3 regions of the Staphylococcus casei genome follow, and region 3 is predicted to be linked to each of the others. Evidence: riboswitches for the same ligand, from Rfam matches in the RefSeq annotation. Region 3 holds a riboswitch; each other region holds the start of a gene.

Region 1 (4,206 bases), 340 kb from region 3:
ATTTAGTAGAAGCGTTAAAAATGGTCGATTTTGAACGTGCTGCTAAGGTTTCAGGTGCGCGCTTCGTATTCTTAACAGGTGAAGGGGCACAATTAGAAAGAGCGTTAATGAATTACATGATTACAAAACATACTACACAACATGGTTATACTGAAATGATGGTGCCACAATTAGTAAATGCAGATTCAATGTATGGTACAGGTCAATTGCCTAAATTTGAAGAAGATTTATTTAAAGTTGAAAAGGAAGGCTTATATACAATTCCAACAGCTGAAGTGCCACTTACAAACTACTATCGTAATGAAATTATTGATCCAGATGTACTACCAGCTAAATTCACAGCACAATCAGCTTGTTATCGCAGTGAAGCGGGTTCTGCTGGACGTGATACAAGAGGCCTTATTCGTTTACACCAATTCGATAAAGTTGAAATGGTACGCGTAGAAAAACCTGAAGACTCTTGGGAAGCACTTGAAGAAATGACGGGACATGCAGAGGCAATATTAGAAGAACTTGGTTTACCTTATCGTCGTGTAAACTTATGCACAGGAGATATTGGATTTGGCGCAAGTAAAACCTATGATTTAGAAGTTTGGTTACCGAGCTATAATGATTATAAAGAAATAAGTTCTTGTTCAAACATTACTGATTTCCAAGCGCGTCGAGCGAATATTCGATTCAAACGTGATAAAAATTCAAAACCAGAATTAGTCCATACACTTAATGGTAGTGGTTTAGCAGTTGGACGTACATTTGCTGCTATAGTTGAAAATTATCAAAATGAAGATGGTTCAGTAACAATTCCAGAAGTATTAGTTCCATTTATGGGTGGTAAAACAGTTATTCAATCAGTTTAATAAATATAATAAAGCAATACTAAGAACCGCATGACAACGCCCCTTGTCGTGTGGTTTTTTATTTTGCAGGGTAGGGTGGGGGAGGTGTAAATACATAAAAAATTATAAAAATAGCAAAAATAAAGCAGCGAATCAGAAGAGAAACAGACGAAGTGCTAGAGAAAAAGATAGGGTAGTCTAAACATTTACAGAAAATTCCGAAACCTAAAATAAGGCGGTAAAACAATGCTTTTACACAACCACTTGTCTTCCGTCACACAAACGGTAGTGTAAAGGCGTTGAATGTTGTTTATACTTTATATTAGAATACAGCTATTATTTTAATATAAAGGAGTGAGGCTGTGGAGCCACATGTAACGTTTAGACAAGGTGTTAAAGAATGTATACCTACGTTGTTAGGGTATGCAGGAGTGGGGTTGTCATTTGGTATTGTGGCAATAGCCTCAGGTTTTAGTTTACTAGAAATTATTTTGCTCAGTCTTGTCATTTATGCTGGCGCAGCACAGTTTATTATTTGTGCGTTAGTCATATCAGGAACACCCATTTCGGCGATTATATTAACTACTTTTATTGTTAATTCTAGAATGTTTCTACTGAGTATGACGCTTGCTCCAAGTTATAAAAACTATGGATTATTCAACCGGCTAGGCCTTGGAACGCTAATTACAGATGAAACATTTGGTGTTGCGATTACACCACATCTAAAAGGTGAAAAAATTAATGACCGTTGGTTACACGGGTTAAACATCACTGCATACTTATTTTGGACGCTTGCGTCGATTGTAGGCGCAGTTTTTGGTAAATACATACATAATCCAGATGCATTAGGTCTCGATTTCGCAATTACTGCTATGTTTATCTTTTTAGCAATTTCACAGTTTGAAACCATCCAACGCTCACACATTAAGACTTATCTTGTATTAATCGTGTGCGTCATTGTTATGATGCTTTTATTTAGTTTGATAATGCCGTCATATATAGCAATTATTCTTGCAGCCACACTAACTGCTGCTTTAGGGGTGGTGATGGATCGATGACAACTACACTACATATGCTAATGATTATCTTATTGTGTGGTATTGTGACATGGCTTACACGTGTAATACCATTCGTTATGATATCCAAGATACGTTTATCTGAAAAGACAGTAAAATGGCTATCTTTTATTCCGATAACGTTATTTACAGCGTTGGTTATTGACGGAGCGATAGAACAACATGAAGGTAGTATGGGTTATAATTTGAACGTGCCATTCTTAATTACGATGATTCCAACCATTTTGATTGCTCTATACACTAGAAGTCTAACGATTACGATCATTAGTGGAATTATTATTACAGCAATTATACGATGGTTCTTTTAATTATTTCATTGATGTAAGTCGTAATATCCGTTAGAATAACAATAATTAGAAAATTATGAAATTTCTTTATTTCAAGTATGTTTATTAGGGAATGATATTTAGTACACTGAGATATATACAATTAAAATCAAATCTTATTTCGAGAAGCTGAGGGATTTGGCCCCGTGAAGCTTCAGCAACCGGCTATTTTAAGTACGGTGCTAAAACCAACGAGAGACTCGAATGATAAGTATGATTAACTTCTTACTTATAATGGGTGAGGAGTTTTTTATTAAGTAGGGGGTAAATCATGACGAATTATACGGTTGATACATTAGAATTAGGGCCATTTACAACAGAGTCAGGTGAGACAATCTCTAACCTAAAGTTACGATATGAGCATGTTGGATTAGCAGGACAACCGCTTGTCGTAGTATGCCATGCGTTAACAGGAAACCATTTAACTTATGGAACAAGTGAAAACCCCGGTTGGTGGAGAGAAATTATTGATGGTGGTTATATGCCAATACATGATTATCAATTTTTAACATTTAATGTAATAGGTAGCCCGTATGGTTCAAGTTCAGCGCTAACTGATGAAGATTTCCCACAACATCTTACGTTACGTGATATTGTACGCGCCATAGAATTGGGTATTGAAACATTAGGACATCAAAAAATTAATATTCTTATCGGTGGGTCTTTAGGCGGCATGCAAGCAGTGGAATTATTGTACAACCGTAAATTTGTTGTTGAAAAGGCTGTGATTCTTGCTGCTACAGATAGAACTTCCTCGTATAGCCGTGCCTTTAATCAAATTGCGAGACAGTCTATTCATTTGAATCGCAAGGAAGGTATGAGTATTGCAAGACAGTTGGGTTTCTTAACTTATCGTTCATCTAAAAGTTATGATAAGCGTTTTACACCAGACCAAGTCGTGGCTTATCAAAAACACCAAGGCGATAAATTTAAAGATTACTTTGATGCAGCTTGCTATTTAACACTACTGGATGTCTTGGATAGTCATGATGTAGATAGAGGGCGTAATGACGTGGACACAGTGTTTAGGCAATTAGATACGAAAGTTATGACTATGGGATTTACAGATGATTTGCTTTATCCAGATGACCTTGTACGTGCAGTAGGGGAGCGCTTTAAATATCATAAACACTTTTTTGTGCCAGATAATGTCGGGCATGACGGTTTCTTGCTTAATTTTAATGACTGGGCACCTAATTTATATCATTTCTTAAAAGTTTCTCAATTTAAAAGAAAATGATATTGCCTGATTAAGCTAAATAAAATGACGTACAGGACGACAAACAGTAACTATACTGGGCATAACTGGGCATATTTTATGCATGGTTATTACTTGTCGTCCTATTTTTATGTGAATGAACCATAAGCAACCACAGACTAATGCAATTTATTTTAATCTTTAATTAATATGGGCGACAAAATTGTGAAAAAGTTTTAAAGAGGTTAAAATAGAAGTTATAGTCAAAAATAGTATGGGAGTGGCGAATTTGTTTTCAAAAATATATCCTAAGGCAGCTATCCTTGGTACATTAGCACTAATCATAGTCGCTTTAGCTTTACATATATTACCACCGCTTGGACTGGTATTAAGTCTCTTTGCAACAATACCAGGCATTATCTTATGGCATAAATCTTTAGAAACATTTGGCATAACAGCGGTTATTACAGTTATTTTAACAACTTTATTGGGTAATATTTTTGTATTAACTATCATGGTCCTCGTACTCGTCTTGAGTTTCGTTGTAGGCCAATTATTAAAAGAACGTACGTCTAAAGAGCGTATACTTTATATTACAACTACATATATCAGTATAGTCTCATTAATTGCAGTTATGGTCTTACAAGTATCTGATAAATTGCCAAAAGCAACAACAATTATGAAGCCAGTGAAACAACAATTGTATCATCTTATTTCAGAATCTGGAGCGAGCGCAGACTATAAACAAATGCTTGCAGAAGGCTTCCGTC
Region 2 (4,206 bases), 750 kb from region 3:
GATAGCCAAGTCTTCAACGTCTTCTCCAAATTTTTCGAAATTATAATTGAAACGGTCAATTAAGTCTTGCGCCTGTGCTCTATATGCTTCTGGTTTATTCCAAGCATTAATTGGATTAAGTAATGTCTGCGGTACATCTTCTACAGATACTGGAATATTTAGCCCGAACATATCATCTTTAATATATTCTGCATCTTTTAATTCACCTGTAATTGCTTGATTTACCATTTGTCTTGTGTAATTTAAGCTAATACGACGGCCCACACCATATTTACCACCAGTCCAACCAGTGTTAACTAAGTATACGTCTACGTCATGTTTATCTATAAGATCACCTAACAAATCTGCATAAACCTTAGCATTAAGCGGTAGGAAAGGTGAACCGAAACAAGTTGAAAATGAAGGTTCAGGTTCAGTGACACCACGTTCTGTACCTGCTAGTTTGGCAGTGAAACCACTTAAGAAATGATACATTGCTTGATCTTTAGTTAACTTAGAAATCGGAGGTAATACACCAAAAGCATCGGCAGTTAGGAAAATAATTGTGTTAGGATGTGCCGCTTTAGAGGGTGTAACAATATTATCAATATGGTTAATAGGGTAAGCAGCTCTTGTGTTTTCAGTATAATAGTTATCGTCGAAATCAACATCGCCTTCTTCGTCGACCACTACGTTTTCTAAAATTGTCCCGTACTTAATTGCATCATAAATTTGTGGTTCTTTTTTATATGAAAGATTAATGGCTTTAGCATAGCAACCACCTTCAATATTAAAGATACCGTTATCATTCCATCCATGTTCATCATCGCCAATAAGCTTACGATTAGCATCAGCAGAAAGTGTTGTCTTGCCAGTTCCAGATAAACCAAAGAATAATGCGACATCACCTTTGTCGCCAACGTTAGCTGAACAATGCATGCTCATGATGTTGTCTTTAGGAAGTAAATAGTTCATTACTGAGAAGATGCCTTTTTTCATTTCGCCAGCATATTCCGTGCCGCCGATTAAAATAACTTTATGTTTAAATGAAGTTATAATAAACGTTTCTGAATGTGTGCCATCAATGGTTGGATCAGCTTTAAAGTGCGGTGCTGAAACAATTGTGAAATTTGCTTTAATATCTAATGCTTCTTCGTATGAATTAGGACGAATAAACATATTTTGTGCGAATAGGTTATGCCAAGCTAACTCATTAATGACAGTGAGTTTTAATTGCGAATCGACATCACTACCTGCGTAACCATTGAATACGTATAATTCATCTTTTTTATCAAGATAAGCTAAAACTTTATCATATAGTTTTAAAAATGTTTCTTCTTCAATTGGTTGATTGATATCTCCCCAATCAATTGCATCTCTATAAGACGGTTCAGTAACGATGAATTTATCTTTAGGGGAACGTCCTGTATATTTCCCAGTTTTGGCATTTATGGCACCTAACTCAGTGAGTTCGCCTTCATTATTATTCAAAATTTTGTTATATAACTGAGTCGTCGACAATTGAAATAATGATGAACTTTTTCCCAAAATGCTGTCAATTTTATTTGTATAAGTGTATGTATCTACCGCCATACTGAATCCCTCCATAGTTAATTTTAGATGTAAGCCTTTACAATTAAAAAGTATAACACATATGCACTATTAGTCCACATCATTTTAGAAGGAATTTTAATAAATGTTAAATTGACAATATATCAGAGATTCTGTACTATAGTGATTAACGGATTCTCTTATCCTGAGTGGCGGAGGGACATGGACCCAATGAAGCCCAGCAACCTCTTCTTAATACGAAGAAAGGTGCCAAACCGTTTGCAGACAAATAGCGTCTGAACGATAAGAGCGAATGGACGTATAAGGGCCTTCTCTCTATTTAATATAGTGATGAAGGCCTTTTTTATTTAGCTCAACAGAGAGAGAATTTTCGTAATTTAAAACTAAAGGAGCAAATTATGACTTACAATAAAAGATTATTCACTTCAGAATCTGTAACAGAGGGGCATCCAGATAAAATTGCTGACCAAGTATCAGATGCAATATTAGATGAAATACTTAAGGATGACCCTAATGCGCGCGTAGCTTGTGAAACAACAGTAACTACAGGTATGGCATTAATTTCAGGAGAGATATCAACGTCAACTTATGTAGATATTCCTAAAGTCGTGAGAGAAACGATTAAAGAAATTGGTTATACACGTGCAAAATATGGCTATGATAGTCAAACAATGGCAGTATTAACAGCAATTGATGAACAATCTGCAGATATTGCACAAGGTGTTGATACAGCTTTAGAATATCGCAATGATGTTTCAGAAGAAGAAATTGAAGCAACAGGTGCCGGAGATCAAGGCTTGATGTTTGGTTACGCTACAAATGAAACGGATACTTATATGCCGTTACCAATCTTCTTATCACATCAGTTAGCTAAACGATTATCAGATGTTCGTAAAGATGAAACATTAAACTATTTACGCCCAGATGGTAAAGTACAAGTAACTGTAGAATATGATGAGCATGATGAACCACGTCGTATTGATACTATAGTGGTGTCTACACAACACGCTGAAGATATTGAATTAGAACAAATTCAAGCTGATATTAAAGCGCATGTGATTTATCCAACTGTATCAAAAGATTTATTAGATGAAGCAACGAAATTCTATATAAACCCTACTGGTAGATTTGTGATTGGCGGGCCTCAAGGTGACGCAGGACTTACTGGTCGTAAAATTATTGTGGATACGTATGGTGGTTATGCACGTCATGGCGGTGGTTGTTTCAGTGGTAAGGATCCAACAAAAGTAGACCGTTCTGCTGCGTATGCTGCACGCTATGTAGCTAAGAATATTGTTGCTGCTGACTTGGCTAAAAAATGTGAAGTTCAACTTGCTTATGCGATTGGAGTTGCTGAGCCTGTATCGATTTCTATTGATACGTTTGGTACTGGGAAAGTGAGCGAAGATAGTTTAGTAGAGGCTGTCAGAACTCATTTTGATCTTAGACCAGCGGGTATTATAAAAATGTTAGACTTGAAACATCCAATCTATAAACAAACGGCTGCTTACGGTCATTTTGGTCGTACAGATGTATTATTACCATGGGAAAAATTAGATAAAGTAAATTTATTAAAAGATTCTGTTAATGCATAATAAAAGTAAAGTAATAGCATACTTTTCTATCGTATGAAGAGCGATTATCGATTATAATAAAGTTACTGAACATATAAAGGAGCGCTATTGTTATGAATTCATTTGGCCCGTTAGAAATTGGTTTGATCGTGGCAATCATCGTGGCAATTATTTGTTTAATATTATTTTTTGTTGCTTTAAAAAGTAAAAAGAAAGCGCAGAAAAAAGTAGAAGAGCAATATAAAGCAAGAGAGAAAAAATTAAGCGATGAACATGAAGAAGAATTAGAAAAAGAAAGAATTGAAAATAAAAAAACGGTAACTAAACAAAAAGAAGAATATACCGCAACTGTAAGCTCTAAAAATAGAGAAATTGATGCGTTAAAATTATTTTCTAAAAACCATAGTGAATATGTAACGGATATGAGATTGATTGGCATTCGTGAACGTCTTGTAAATGAAAAGAGAATTCGTCCTGAAGATATGCATATCATGGCAAATATTTTCTTACCTAAAAATGAGTTTAGTGATGTACAACGAATCAGTCATTTAGTACTTACGCGTACAGGACTATATATAATCGATTCTCAATTACTGAAAGGGCATGTTTACAATGGCATTAGTGCTGGTCAATTTAAAGAACAGCCTATGATGGAACAAGTATTTGATACACTCGACCTTGATAAACAATCACCACAAACGCTTGTATTAGATCAAAATGAAGATAAAAATTCATTATCATTTGTTAATTATTCTAATCACTTAAATGAAATAGAAAAACTTGCGGGTGATATTCAAACAGAATTGAATTTAAAATTTGCACCTACGACTATTTTATACTTTAATCCGAAGAATGAAGGTGCAGTCACAATTTCTAATTATGCGCAAAGCTCAAGCTCAAAAGTATTAGTTGGGCCTGAACAGCTTGACGAATTCTTTAATAAGTTTGTATTCCACGGTCGCATACAATATACAGTGGAAGATTTACAACGTATTATGGATGAAATCGAATCATTTAATTAGAATAGATAAACACCCTTATGACAAAAGTTATAAGGGTGTTTTTTAGAAAGCGAATTATT
Region 3 (4,206 bases):
GGTCAAAACTTTATAGTCTTTTCATTAATTCAAGGTGTTACTTTTGCAGCAGGCGTATTTATTATTTTAACTGGTGTTCGTCTGATATTAGCAGAAATTGTACCTGCATTTAAAGGGATTTCTGAAAAACTTGTACCTAATACAAAGCCAGCTTTAGATTGTCCAATTGTTTTTCCCTATGCACAAAATGCAGTGTTAATAGGTTTCTTTGTCAGCTTTATCGTTGGTGTATTGGGAATGTTTTTACTCTTCTTATTTGGCGGAGTAGTTATCTTACCTGGTGTGGTAGCGCACTTCTTCTTAGGTGCAACTTCCGGTGTGTTTGGAAATGCGCGTGGTGGTATTAAAGGTGCTATTGCAGGATCAGCGTTAAATGGTTTACTTATTACATTTTTACCTCTAGTATTTTTACCATTCTTAGGAGATCTTGGTGGTGCGGCAACGACTTTCTCTGATACTGATTTCTTAGTAGTAGGTGTTGTAGTAGGCAATGTTGCTAAATACCTTGGACTCATTGGTATTATTGTGTTAATTGTTATTATTGCGGCATTAGCAATGTGGTTACAAAAACGTACAAACCAAAAAGGGATAAAAGAGCAATAGGTTAAAGCAATATGAATTGTAATCTATTGGATTTAAAAAGAGGCATAGCAAGCATATTATATATATGCTTGCTATGCCTCTTTTTCGCTACTATAAGTTGTTGTACTTTGAATTATAAACATATCGCTGATAACAAGATTTAGAATTTATTGTCAGCTGCCATGATAGGAGTAATCCAACTATATAGATATTTAATAGCATTGCTTATCATTTAATGTAGCATTTCTTTGTAAACTTTGTGACTTTGATAGACACAAGTTAATAAAGGTGCATTAATTTTATAATATTTAGCTAACTGAAGTAAGTATCCTTGTAAATGATCTGCTTCAATGTTAAATCCTTTTTCCATATCTCGTTGCATAGATGTTTTAAAATGATAAGACAATTGTTGAAGTGATTTCATATATTGATCTACGATATTATGTGAAAGTGGAGCACCATGCGCACGCATGATCGATGCTGCCTCATTATATAAGGATTCAATAAAATCACCGCCACCTTCACTATCACGGATTGGACCGATTGGTGCATGCATCAATGTGGTTACACTTGAGAGTACAGTGATCATTAAATATTTATGCCACATACCTTGTTTGATATTAGGATTTAAGACGAATTCTGCTTTAGTATTAGAGAAAGCATGTGCAATATGTTTTGAACGCTTACTATCATTACCATCAATTTCACCAAAATATAATTTGTCAAAAGGGCTTGTATGAATGATTTCACCTGCTGTGTCTAAAGTGGTTTCAATGACACAGTAACCCCCTAAAATTTTATCTTTACCAAAAGCTGATTGAAGTTTTGGTATATGCGCAACACCGTTGAGTACTGGAATGATAGATGTCGTACTATTTACGAAGGGCTTTAAATCTTCAATTGCATGATCTAAATGATAAGATTTGGATGATAAAATGACTACATCGAAAGGTTCAACGCGATCCTCTTTAGTGATTAATTGTGGTTTAAAACTATAATCCCCTTTTTCACTGTGTATGGTTAAGCCGTATTTATCTAAAAATGATTTACGCTTTGGACGTACAAGAAATGTAACGTTTTGTCCACTCTCAGCCAAACGTCCACCATAATAGCCACCAATACCGCCGGCTCCCAAGACTAGTATACGCATATAAACAACTCCTTATTTATGTATTAAATATTTAATAATATACATATACCACTTATTCAACTTAGATACGCATTTTATATAAAACGTATCTGCTAGTATTTTAATTTGTGAAGCTAGTGTTTCACATGGAACAATATTTAATAGGATTCATAAATAATAGCGTTTAAATTATTTGGAATATTCTCAAAACTTATTGACTAATTATGAGTACAATGCTAGGATTAAAACAATTCAATTACATAGGATTTACTCTTATCAAGAGTGGTGGAGGGATTGTGCCCGATGAAACCCAGCAACCGTCGTTCAACGAAATGGTGCTAATTCACAGAAAGTCGTGTTACTTTCGGAGATGAGAGAAGGTGTAAGCTTTCTCTAAACATTATGAGAAAGCTTATTTTTTTAGACTATTAAAAATAAAGGAGTACTAAAATATGAAAAAAATAATCAGTTCAGTTGCATTATTAATTTTTGTATTATTGCTTACAGCATGCGGTAATACAAGTGGTAAAACTAATGACAAAAAAATTACAATAGCAGCATCACCAGCGCCACATGGTGAGGTGCTTGAACATGCTAAAGAAGAAATGAAGAAAAAAGGTTATGATTTGAAAATAAAAACAGTTAATGACTATAAAGTACCGAATAAATTATTAGATAAAGGGGACGTTGATGCAAACTTTTTCCAGCATGTACCATATTTAAAAGCTGAAAAAGCAGATCATAATTATAATATTGAAGAAGTAGGAAAAGTGTTTACAACGCCCATGGGTGTGTATAGTAAGAAATATAAAGATATTAAAGATATACCAAATGGATCAAAAATTTATGTATCCAATAATCCAGCAGAAGAAGGACGTTTCTTATCATTCTTTGTAAATAAAGGATTAATCAAAATTAAAAAAGGTGTAAATATTGAAGATGCTAAATTTGAAGATATTGTAGAAAACAAGAAAAACTTAAAATTTAATAATCAACAGGGTGCTGAATTTTTACCTAAAACATATAATAGTAAAGAAGGCGCGGCAGTCATAATGAACTCTAACTATGCTATTGATAATGGATTAACGCCACATAAAGATGCGATAGCAGTGGAAGGAAAATCATCCCCATTTGCTAATATCGTAGCTGTACAAAAAGGACATAAAGATGACAAGAAATATCAAACGTTAATAAAAGTACTCCAATCTAAAGATATGAAGTCATTTATTGAGCGAAAATATGGACAAGATGTCATTCCTTATCAAAAATAATATGTATAATCCAAATTGCTATCTTGATATGGTTAAGTTCAATAAATGTATATAACTTAAAATGGATGAAGTAGGGAAGGGATAAAATGTCTAAATTAGGTATTGTAGGTCTTGGAAGAGTCGGAAGTCAGATATTAACTGATATTCAAAATTTGAATTTATTTGCCGAAATCATATTGATAGATACAAATAAAGAAGTAGCGAGTGGTGAAGCTTTAGATCATTCTCATATACAAGGTTTGTCAAATTCTACAAATATAGATATTCGTGTAGGGGATTATCAAGAATTGGCAGATGCCTCTTTTATTATTATAGCGTCAAGTGCACCGACAGACCCGAACGAGGGGGATCGTGTGTTACTGGCACAAGATAATCGTCAAATGATTGAAGGGGTTATGGCACAAATCCAACAAGTTACACAGGAAGCGATTGTAATCTTAATATCTAACCCAGTAGATACGATTACTTACATAGCAAATCGATTTGACTATCCGGCACATAAATTAATAGGAACGGGCACTTCTCTAGAAACATCAAGATTTAAAACATTAATCGCAAAGCACTATAAAATAGATCCTAAAAATGTTGAAGCCTTTGTCATAGGAGAGCATGGACAACATGCTGTGCCGGTGTGGAGTAAGGTACGTATTCATGGAATGGCCCTAGATGAATTTGAAGCATTAACTGATGTTCCAGAGATTGATAAAGCAAATATTACTGCGAAAATAGATCAAGTTTCCATGGATGTTTTTTATCAAAAGGGTTGGACGAATGCTGCAATTTCTAAAGTGACAGTAAATATTATACAGGCCATTGCACTTAATCAACGATCAATTATCCCGTTAACAACTATTAATTATGAATTTGGTTTAACAGATAGTGCATTTAGCTTACCTACGCTAATTGATAAAGAAGGTGTCATTCAACGATTTGAAATAAAATTAAATCAAAGTGAATGGATTCAACTCAAAGCAGCACATCAATACATTAAGCAAACAATTAAGCAAGTATCAAAAACAGATAAGTGATCATACTATTTATATAATCACATTGTTGTTTGAACAATATAAGCTATAGCTGGTTTCATAATTAATATATGGAATCAGCTTTTTACGTTAAAAATGGAAACGCTTTAATAAAATGTTATAATATATTACGGAGACGATAGAAATTCATATGCGATATATTAAATAAAATAAAGAACGGAGGTACAAAACGATGCCA

What was found. Region 3 has a riboswitch for S-adenosylmethionine ahead of QMO72_RS01515 (MetQ/NlpA family ABC transporter substrate-binding protein). Riboswitches for the same ligand answer to the same signal wherever they lie in the genome.
Region 1: linked by a shared signal. The riboswitch ahead of metX (homoserine O-acetyltransferase MetX) and the one ahead of QMO72_RS01515 (MetQ/NlpA family ABC transporter substrate-binding protein) in region 3 are both predicted to bind S-adenosylmethionine.
Region 2: linked by a shared signal. The riboswitch ahead of metK (methionine adenosyltransferase) and the one ahead of QMO72_RS01515 (MetQ/NlpA family ABC transporter substrate-binding protein) in region 3 are both predicted to bind S-adenosylmethionine.

The regions. Positions count from the first base shown of each region.
Region 1 is NZ_CP125718.1:12,916-17,121, forward strand. It holds gene serS (serine--tRNA ligase) at 1-857, shown strand, start outside; gene QMO72_RS00050 (AzlC family ABC transporter permease) at 1,199-1,894, shown strand; gene QMO72_RS00055 (AzlD domain-containing protein) at 1,891-2,220, shown strand; SAM riboswitch class I at 2,352-2,452, shown strand; gene metX (homoserine O-acetyltransferase MetX) at 2,510-3,478, shown strand; gene QMO72_RS00065 (DUF2232 domain-containing protein) at 3,726-4,206, shown strand, end outside.
Region 2 is NZ_CP125718.1:1,105,111-1,109,316, forward strand. It holds gene pckA (phosphoenolpyruvate carboxykinase (ATP)) at 1-1,572, opposite strand, end outside; SAM riboswitch class I at 1,728-1,840, shown strand; gene metK (methionine adenosyltransferase) at 1,950-3,146, shown strand; gene QMO72_RS05340 (nuclease-related domain-containing protein) at 3,239-4,147, shown strand.
Region 3 is NZ_CP125718.1:354,079-358,284, forward strand. It holds gene ulaA (PTS ascorbate transporter subunit IIC) at 1-603, shown strand, start outside; gene panE (2-dehydropantoate 2-reductase) at 815-1,732, opposite strand; SAM riboswitch class I at 1,982-2,088, shown strand; gene QMO72_RS01515 (MetQ/NlpA family ABC transporter substrate-binding protein) at 2,164-2,982, shown strand; gene QMO72_RS01520 (lactate/malate family dehydrogenase) at 3,069-4,010, shown strand; gene manA (mannose-6-phosphate isomerase, class I) at 4,201-4,206, shown strand, end outside.